One region of the Peribacillus sp. JNUCC41 genome, then DNA from elsewhere that is predicted to be linked to it. Evidence: riboswitches for the same ligand, from Rfam matches in the RefSeq annotation. Region 1 holds a riboswitch; each other region holds the start of a gene.
What was found. A riboswitch is a leader RNA that binds a small molecule or an ion and turns the genes downstream of it on or off. The one in region 1 is predicted to bind S-adenosylmethionine.
Positions count from the first base shown of each region.

Region 2: another riboswitch for S-adenosylmethionine. It lies ahead of JNUCC41_RS15630 (Fur-regulated basic protein FbpA); the one in region 1 lies ahead of mtnW (2,3-diketo-5-methylthiopentyl-1-phosphate enolase).
Region 3: another riboswitch for S-adenosylmethionine. It lies ahead of JNUCC41_RS07010 (O-acetylhomoserine aminocarboxypropyltransferase/cysteine synthase family protein); the one in region 1 lies ahead of mtnW (2,3-diketo-5-methylthiopentyl-1-phosphate enolase).

Region 1 is NZ_CP062163.1:4,947,380-4,950,652, forward strand. It holds gene JNUCC41_RS23865 (methylthioribulose 1-phosphate dehydratase) at 1-42, opposite strand, end outside; gene JNUCC41_RS23870 (2-hydroxy-3-keto-5-methylthiopentenyl-1-phosphate phosphatase) at 39-698, opposite strand; gene mtnW (2,3-diketo-5-methylthiopentyl-1-phosphate enolase) at 704-1,936, opposite strand; SAM riboswitch class I at 2,042-2,192, opposite strand; gene JNUCC41_RS23880 (pyridoxal phosphate-dependent aminotransferase) at 2,326-3,273, opposite strand, start outside.
Region 2 is NZ_CP062163.1:3,211,185-3,214,457, reverse strand. It holds gene JNUCC41_RS15640 (GNAT family N-acetyltransferase) at 188-694, shown strand; gene JNUCC41_RS15635 (aspartyl-phosphate phosphatase Spo0E family protein) at 763-957, opposite strand; gene JNUCC41_RS15630 (Fur-regulated basic protein FbpA) at 1,210-1,398, opposite strand; SAM riboswitch class I at 1,575-1,679, opposite strand; TPP riboswitch at 1,835-1,940, shown strand; gene tenA (thiaminase II) at 2,031-2,720, shown strand; gene thiW (energy coupling factor transporter S component ThiW) at 2,724-3,245, shown strand; gene thiD (bifunctional hydroxymethylpyrimidine kinase/phosphomethylpyrimidine kinase) at 3,214-3,273, shown strand, end outside.
Region 3 is NZ_CP062163.1:1,393,677-1,396,949, forward strand. It holds gene JNUCC41_RS07005 (methionine ABC transporter ATP-binding protein) at 1-65, opposite strand, end outside; SAM riboswitch class I at 219-331, opposite strand; gene JNUCC41_RS07010 (O-acetylhomoserine aminocarboxypropyltransferase/cysteine synthase family protein) at 449-1,759, opposite strand; SAM riboswitch class I at 1,859-1,965, opposite strand; gene JNUCC41_RS07015 (thioredoxin family protein) at 2,111-2,419, opposite strand; gene JNUCC41_RS07020 (toprim domain-containing protein) at 2,423-2,788, opposite strand; gene gcvH (glycine cleavage system protein GcvH) at 2,881-3,264, opposite strand.

The DNA of each region.
Region 1 (3,273 bases):
AATATCTGCCAACTCCCGCCATTCTTTAGAATGATTGTTCACGCTTTAACCGCCTCCTGCCGCTTTAAAATGTCAATTACATCAAAAAATGTTTCAAACCCTTGATGTGGAATCCCTTCCCTTTCACATTTTTCAAGCAGTATGTCACGGGCTATGACAAAATTGGCCTGTTTGGCCGCTTCAAAATCCGTTACTGAATCTCCAATAACGAATTTAAAATCTTCCGCCCCCGCTATTTCCCTCATAATGGATGGCTTGCAGCAACCGCAATCATTATTACATTGATCATCACAATCATGCGGCCACTCAATATAAATCTTTTCCTTATCAAAAAATGCTTGGTTACAATAAACGGACTCTGTTGGCAAGATATCATTTAAAAGCGGTGCAATGAAAAAATCCATGCCCCCGCTTACTATATATAAAGGGATGTTGGCTTGTTTCGTATACTCAACGAATTCATAAAACCCTGGACGAATGCCGGCCGTCTTTCTTACATATTGGATGATGTCATCCTTCATGCCACTATCAAGCAGCGAAAACATCTCCCCAACTCCTGAAGATATACTGATTTTTTGCTGGAGGATACCGTCTTTCAACTTTTCCCATTCCGGAGGAGCAAATTTTTTCATGATGGAAATGATATTATCCGTGTTGGTGATCGTTCCGTCAAAGTCACAAAAGATGATCGGTTTCATTATTCTTATAGGCCTCCCCATAACAAAAGAGCTTTTTTTAGTGTTTCTTCCTCAGCAGCCGCTTCAGATAGGTTCTTTCCTGCTAGAACGGCTTCCACAGCAGAACGGAAAGCCTTGGCCCCGCCATTTGCTCCGTCAGGGTGCCCATGAACTCCCCCTCCTGCATTAATCACGCTATCGAGCCCAAAATCCTTGATCAGGTCCGGAACCATGCCCGGATGAATGCCTGCAGAAGGAACAGGGAAGGCTTTTTTCCATGAAAGTTCATCTTTTGTCAGAGCTTCAGCAATCGCCAAGGTCTCCTTTTTTTCCAGTGCGACATTTCCATAAGGGGATGGGAACAAGGATAAATCCGCACCTGATAACCTTACTAATTTACCAAGTAATAATGGATAGCCGATTCCATAAAATGATGAAGCTGCCAATGCCCCGCTAAAGGCGGGGTGCGCCATGATCGGCAACTTGATACGATCATGTTCACTCAAGGCCTGCAATACATCCAAACCATATGTATGAACGTTGAACAATAAGGCATCTGCCCCTGCTTCAGCCGCCTGCTCTGCCTTATCCAGCAATTCAAATGTTTTCCCTGATAGATTGACTGCATATAAAGTACGGTGGCCAGTGGTTTCATGGACTTCATTCAATATTCTTTTTCCCGTTTTTATTCTATCGAAAAATGGAGTCAGTTCCTGGTCGAAGAGGATCTCATCATCTTTAACTAGGTCGACGCCCCCTAATGCTTGTTGTCTCAGTTGCTCGTTATGGAATGTCAGGTCTCTTCCTAATACACCTTTAAAGATGCTCATTACCAGGGGCCGGTTAAATACGCCAATCTTCTCCCTTATGCCTTCAATGCCAAATTGCGGTCCGGGAAAAGCTTTTTGAATATCACCGACAAAATCCAGATCGATGAGTTTTATTTCTCCGTCCAATGAAAGTTTGCCGAAGACAGTCGTGAGGATTGCAGGTAAATCAATGGAAAAATTCCCTGCCGGATAGGTAATTTTAATAAGCGAACGGTATACTTTACGATTAAAGTAGCTGTTTGCCCTCTCTTCTTCAGAAAGTGGTGTCACCGATACAACGCGCCCCTTATGTTTTTCCAGTTGTTTCTGGACTAAATGTGGCAGGTCCGTCCATGTCCCGACAGTCAAACCTAGGGCAATGCTCTCTGCTTTTTTCTCATGATTTCCAGTGAAGTCATGAATTAAATAAGTAGCGACTATCTCGCTCATCTGATCACTCCTATAACACGTTAGTAAACTCCCGATGTCATTAACCTGAAATGGTCCCAAAATGGCAAAAGCCCCTTCATAAAGAAGAGGCTTTAAAAAGCCATCTTCTTATCTCCCAGCCATTGGCTGCAAGAATTAGCACCGTGCCTTGTGGATTTCAGAAATCCGGCGAAGAATTCCGCCCCATTTTACAATGGAATTACGGTCGGTTGCTGGGCTTCATAGGGCTAGTCCCTCCACCTGCTCAAAATAAGAAAACGCTGATATATAAATTGCATTCAAGTATCGAAAGATTAAGAATTTATTTTGTATTCTGACAGGTAATCCCTACTTTGTCAATAAGTTTTAACTATTTTAACGGTGAATAAATCGGATATCTCAATTGATCGTTAAAATAAGTTTAATTTACGTATTCGTTCCACAGCCTCTTCAAGTCGTTCTTCCGAGGTCAGCAGCCCTACCCTGACGTAACCTTCGCCAATTTCACCGAATCCATTCCCTGCGGCAACAGCTACGTGGGCATGCATTAATAAATAGTCTGCAAAACTCTCTGACGTAAAACCATTAGGTACCTTGAGCCAGGCAAAAAACGATGCCGCAGGCGCTTTGACATCCCAGCCGATTGCCCTCAATCCCTCAATGAAAACATTCCTTCGTCTTTCGTACATCTGCACTAACTTCTCTACACAGCTCTGCGAATCAAGCAAAGCACTTGCCGCAGCTTCTTGTATCGCCGGGAAAAGACTCACATAAAGATGGTCTTGCAATAGTTCAAGAGCTTCTATTACACTCTTATTCCCCACTGCGAAGCCGACTCTCCATCCTGCCATATTGTAAGTTTTCGATAGTGTGTATATTTCTATTCCAACATCCTTCGCTCCCTCAGATTGGAGAAAGCTTATCGGTTTTTTCCCGTCGAATCCGATCGCGCCATAAGCGAAATCGTGGACCACACAAATGGAATGCTCTTTTGCGAGGGAGACGGTTTCATCAAAGAAACTATCAGTTGCAGAAGCACCTGTGGGATTATTCGGATAGTTCAAGAACATCATTTTGGCTTTATCAAGTACTTCTTTATGTATGTCATCATATTTCGGAAGAAAATCATTTTCTTCTGTCAGAGGCATGAGTTCGGTCTTTGCCCGGGCTAAAACAACTCCGGAAAGATAATCGGGATAGCCGGGATCTGGAACAAGGATCGTATCACCTGGATTCAATAAACACTGCGGCAGTTCTACAAGACCTGCCTTCCCCCCGAAGAGAATCGCCACTTCACTATTCGGATCCAGCTTGACACCGTATTCTCGTTCATAAAAGACGGCGGCAGCATCTTTTAA
Region 2 (3,273 bases), 1.7 Mb from region 1:
TATTTAATCTTTTACATACCCAAAAAATCTACAGTCTTAACATAAAAAAATTGTCATATAAAGATTCAAGAGTGTATGATAATATAAAACTTTCAATGGTTTGGGTGTCATTCACCGTCCCTAAAACAAAATACGGGATTACCCTTCATTCTGGAGATTTAATAAATGATAGTTAGGAGTTTAAATCATGGAAGAGCTCATAGAGTTTAGAGAGGCAGGACTATCCGATCTACCCAGAATTGTTGAAATATATAATTCAACAATTGCTTCAAGAATGGTCACGGCAGATACGGAGCCTGTATCCGTCCAATCGAGGGTTAAATGGTTTGAGGAACATCATTCAGAAAGTAGACCGCTATTTATCATTACTATAAAAGGGAAAACTGCTGGATGGATGAGCTTTCAATCCTTCTATGGCCGACCGGCATATAATTCCACTGCCGAAATCAGCATTTATATAGATGATTATTTCCGGGGAAAAGGAATCGGACAAATTTCGATTCAAAAGGCAATTGAATGGAGTCCAAAATTAGGTGTTAAGACTCTATTGGGTTTCATTTTCGCCCACAATACACCAAGCCTTAAGCTTTTTTCCAAATTCGGGTTTGAAGAATGGGCACATTTACCTCAAGTTGCCGAGTTGGATGGAATCGAGCGGGATTTGCTCATTCTTGGTAAACGTGTCGATATGTAATATCATTCTTTAGAGCTATTGCCTTGAGCAGTAGCTTTTTCATATTAATCGAGTGCGAATTGGCTAATTTAAAAATACCTATATGCTTTCTGGAGGTAAAAATGTTCACACTCTCTTTTACTTGTTAACGCATTTAATAGCGTATCCAATTCTTGACTTGCTTGAACAGTTAGCAGACTTGATAAGCCGTAAATTGCTGCCAAGTTGATCATTTCTTTTCTTTTCTCTTCTATTTTTTCTATAGTTACCTTACGGCAAGGCATTATATGCCACCTCCCATTTATTCAATTTTTTTACACTTTCATCATAATGAATCTACTAGTTAAAATCAACTATTTTTCAGAAATTAAATGTGTTATTTTAAAGGTTAAATGTGACAAAATGACTATTATTTCTGTAATTATGTATATTTTGTGTCATTTTCTATTAAACGCAAAAAAGCATCCACTAGTGTAGACTGTGAATGCTTACATCATATCTCTTATCCAAGAACCCAAACTATAGTCCATCGTTTACTATGTCATCCATTCAGAAGGTGACTCGGTATTTGGTTTATTTATAACAATCTTATATTCATCTTCAAGTACTTTTAATGGGGCATCATAAAGGTGCCTTTCATCAGAGGTTTTGTATACTCCATTGGCCAATAACTCTTCAATAAGCTTTGCCTTCCTCTGTTCGATCCTCTTAAATAATTCTGCCATGTAAATGGCTCCTTTCCTAGTCATCCTAGAGCCTGCTTCTAGTTAGCTAATCTTTATCAACTTGTTTTATTTTCACCAAATTATATATACCTTTTCTATTATGTCACTAAACGTTATTTCCCAAAAATAAAAGCCCCTTCTAATTCAAGAAGAGGCTGACAGTGTCCGTACGGCTCTTCTTATCTTCCAAGCATATGCTTGTTGGATTTAGCACAGTTCCCAAAACGGGTCCGCTGCCGAGGTTTCTTTGGGCCAAGTCCCTCCACCTCTCTGGATAAGAAATCGATATATAAATGATGTAGACATGATTTTATCCTAATAACCATCAAAAGTCAATTACCTGGTTCTCCCTTTTTTCCTGGACAAAATGGTCCCTCTTTAAATGCGGGTTGCATTTTCTTGTCTTTCTGATATGATGTCAGTAATTACATACAATTCACACCACTAGGGGAGTCTTTTTTTAAGACTGAGATGGAATTAGTTCCGGACCCTTTGAACCTGAACCGGCTCATACCGGCGGAGGGAAGTGGATGATATCGTCCATTTTCAGACTATATCCATCTACCCCGTTCCGTATTCAGGAACGGGGTTTTTTCATTAACAAAGGGATCCATTCTAAAGGAGGATGAACAATGGAGAATGTTAAATTAGAAACATTCAGTGATAGACTACATGCACGGTCAAAAGAGATTTGGAAAAGGAACCATTCACATCCCTTCGTCCAGGCAATTGGAAATGGTACGCTTCCTGAAAAGAAATTTGCCTATTACCTGAAGCAGGACTATATCTATCTCATGGATTATTCCAAGCTCTTTGCTTTAGGTGTAATCAAAGCTCATAACATCGAAACCATGGCAAAGTTTGCGAGTATTTTAAATGAAACCCTTCAAGTGGAAATGGATATTCATCGGCATTATGCTTCCGAATTCGGGATCACTTCCAAGGAATTGGAAGATACAGAACCTACTCCAACGACTCTAGCCTATACAGGCTACATGCTAAATGCAGCTCAGCATGGGACTTTGGCAGACTTGATCGCCTGTCTCCTGCCCTGCGCTTGGGATTATTATGAAATCGGTTTGCTACTAAAAGAACAAAATGGAGCATCATTGGAAAACAATCGCTACTCAGATTGGATAAGGTCCTATTCATCTCCTGAATTTGGGGAAGCACACAAATGGCTGATCGCTTTGTTGGAAGAGTTGACGGAAGGCATGCCAGAAAAGGAACTTCTTAGATTAGAAAAGCACTTTTTGGTTACTTCCCGATATGAATATTTATTCTGGGATATGGTTCATAATGAGCAAGATTGGCCGCTGTAGATGATGAATCCTGTCAAGAAACTGACGTTGACTGCCATGATCACGGCAATTACGACGCTGACCAGTTCATTTATTTTCATTCCTGCAGGATTTGCAAAGGTCTTTCCTATTCAGCATCTGGCAAATGTCCTGACGGCTGTTCTATTGGGGCCAGCTTATGCAGTGACACAAGCTTTTTTAGTTTCCATCATTAGAAACATGTCTGGTACCGGTTCAATTTTCGCCTTTCCCGGTAGCATGATCGGTGCACTTTTGGCCGCAATCCTTTATCGAAAAACACAAAGCTTAAAATTCGCTTGTTTAGGGGAAGTGATCGGGACCGGCATTATCGGTTCCCTAGCCTGTTATCCACTTGCCCTCCTCCTATTGGGAGAAAAAGCTGCTCTTTTTGGTTTTTTACCGGCTTTTATGCTCAGTTCATTCGCTGGTGCGATTTTAGCTTTCATATTACTTAAAATACTTCTAAAAAATACTTATATGAAGGGGTTTTTTTATGAAAACAGCATTAACCATCGCAGGCTCTGATTCAGGGGGCGGGGCTGGAATCCAAGCG
Region 3 (3,273 bases), 1.9 Mb from region 1:
TTGATCGTCTCACTGTTTCCTTTTCCTGTTCGGAACAGCTTACTGACTTTCGTCAATGTAATCATTAATCCTCACCTCTTTTATCCAATAAAACCTATGAACTTAGTTGATTTCTTTACATTATTAGTCTGTTTCTCATAACATGCACATGTTTTCCCCATTAAAACTGAAAAAACCTTTCTGCATGAGCAGAAAGGCAGGTGAAGAAACAGGCCTTTCTCTCATCTTCCAAAGTAATTAAACTTTGTGTGAATTGGCACCTTTCCAAGGAAATCTCCTTGTCGGTTGCCGGGTTTCATCGGGCACATCCCTCCACCTCTCTTGATAAGAGCTAATATATAGAATATTTGTACATCATTAAGTTCTTTAGTATGGAGAAATTTTATCATAGATAAAAAAGGAGCGCAATGTATATTATTTCTAGTTCAAGAATGAACAGGAACTCTGCTTAAAGCGTTTTGGAAGTCAAGGAGACGATATTCGTCGCTTTTTCAATTGCCTGCTCTAAATCTTCTATTAAGTCGTCTACATTTTCAATCCCAATTGATAAACGGACTTGATCGGCACTTACACCCGCTTTCGCAAGACCCGCCTCATTCAATTGTTGATGGGTCGTACTGGCTGGGTGGATGATCAAGCTCTTCGCATCCCCTACATTCGCCACATGGGACCATAATTCCACCGAATTGATAAGTTTTGCCCCAGCTTCGCGATTACCTTGTATTCCAAAAGTCACGACAGATCCAGCTCCCTTAGGCAAATATTTATCCGCAAGGGCCTTATCGGGATGATCCTCATCACCAGGATGCGAAACCCAAGTCACGGCAGGATGGTTTTTTAAATATTCAATGACAGACTTGGTGTTTGATAGATGCTCTTTCATCCTTACATGCAGCGTTTCAAGTCCAAGCGTAAACTGGAATGCACTTTGGGCACTTAGCGCAGGGCCTAAATCACGAAGTAACTGGACTCGGGCTTTCGTTATGAATGCGGCAGGTCCAACTGCCTCGGCATATACCAGACCGTCATAACTTGGGTCAGGCTCCGTGAAGCCAGGGTAGTTTGGCGAGTTCCAATCGAACTTCCCTCCATCCACGATGACACCGCCTAGTGTCGTTCCATTTCCCAGAAGCCATTTTGTAGCGGAATGGATGACGATGTCCGCGCCAAAATCAATTGGTCTGCAAAGATATGGTGTTGCAAAGGTATTATCAATGATTAAAGGTATGCCGGCTTCATGGGCGATTTTCGCTACCGCTTCAATATCAAGCACCCTCAAACTTGGATTACCGATCGTTTCGGCAAAAATGGCTTTAGTTCTTGGCGTAATCGCCCTTTTGAAATTTTCAGGGTCATCGGGAGAAACGAACCTCACTTTGATCCCATATTTAGGAAGAGTATTTTCAAAAAGGTTATACGTACCGCCATATAATGTAGAGGCTGAAACAATCTCATCACCTGCACCGGCAATGTTCAGGATTGAAAGTGAGATGGCAGCCATTCCGCTTGCTGTTGCCAATCCGCCGATGCCACCTTCCAATAAGGCCATTCTTTCTTCAAAAACGCTGACCGTGGGATTATGAAGCCGTGTATATATATAGCCATTCTCCTTTAGGCCAAATAAATTCGCTGCATGGTCGGTGTCTTTGAACAAGTATGCATTGCTTTGGTAGATAGGAACGGCACGGGCACCTGTTTCATCAGTTTGCAGACCGCCATGAACACTCAATGTTTCAAAACGCAACTTTTTCCCTGACATATGGTTTCACCTTTTTCTATGGATTTAGTTGGAATTTTATGATATCTGGCCTTTTATAAACAAAAAAACCACTTCAACAAGAAGAGGTCTCAAGAACACACCTCATCTACCAGAGCCAACACTCTGCTGGAATTAGCACCGTATATAAAATTTATACCGGTTGCCGGGCTTCGTCGGGCCAGTCCCTCCGCCACTCTTGATAAGAACTATTAAATTCTGCCATTACTTAATTCAAAATATATCATTTTAGAATAAATCAGTCAATGAATTGTTAGAATATTCTTTGTTTAATTCCAATCTCGCATTCAAATGTCCGCAACAAAGAAACCAACCACGGTTCTGATTGGTTTCTTAGCTGATTTCCTTAAGCAATCCGTACAAATAAGGAACGGATTGAAAGGCATATATTTTTGTGTGCAGCTTTCCTTTTTTGAAAAGCAATAAACAGGGCACACTTTCGATTTCATATGATTCGGCAATTGCTTGGACATAGTTCATATTCATTTTGCCTGCCTTCAATTCCGGGAACAGCTCCAAGGATATCGTCAGCATCTTGGAGGCAACCTGACAAGTGCCGCATAAAGGCGTATATAAATATAAGCAAAAGGTTTCCCCATTTTCAACAGCAAGCTTACACTCTTCTTCTTTCCATTCCTGCATCAATTAGTCGTTCACCCTTTGACTTAAAAATTTCATTTTCACATTCATATTGGCAGATAGTAGCACAGTTGCGATATGATGTTCGGGTGAGCTTTCCACTTCTTTGTACATTTTATTAATATACAGGTGGTTTGCTTCCGGCATTTCCCTTCGGAACTGCTTCCGCAGCTTTTCTCCTGATTCATCTGCGTCAAAAAGGAGATAAACATCACGATCCATCAATTCATCCACTAATTCATCCAGCTTAGTTAATGATATGGTCCCATTTGTACATCTTATTTCCACATCTTCATTTAAAACGGAGGCAACTTTTCTTCTATCGGAACTGCCTTCTACAATAATCACTTTATCGAATTCGCCCCACTCCATGTCATCACTCCATCTCATGAATTATGTGCGCAACTGCCGCTGTATAAAATGAAAAAGAGAGCAGGCCCATTCAGTCCCCCCTCTCCTTCTTTTTAACCGTTGATTAAACTCTCATACTCTTCAGCGCTCATCAAGTTTTCAATATCACTGCTATTAGATGGTTCAAGTACGACCATCCATGCCTTTTCATAAGGAGACTCATTTACATATTCCGGGTTGTCACTTAAATCTTCGTTTACTTCAACAACCTTGCCACTGATAGGTGCATAAAGCTCAGAAACTGTCTTAACGGATTCAACACTTCCAAATGGTTCGTTCGCTTTCAATTCATCGCCGATTTCCGGAAGCTCAACGAATACGATGTCCCCAAGCTCGGACTGTGCGAAAGCTGTAATCCCAATGCGCACTGTTCCATCTTCCGTTTTGACCCATTCATGTTCTTTAGTGTAACGAAGTTCTTTTGGTGTTGTCGTCATTATTAACCC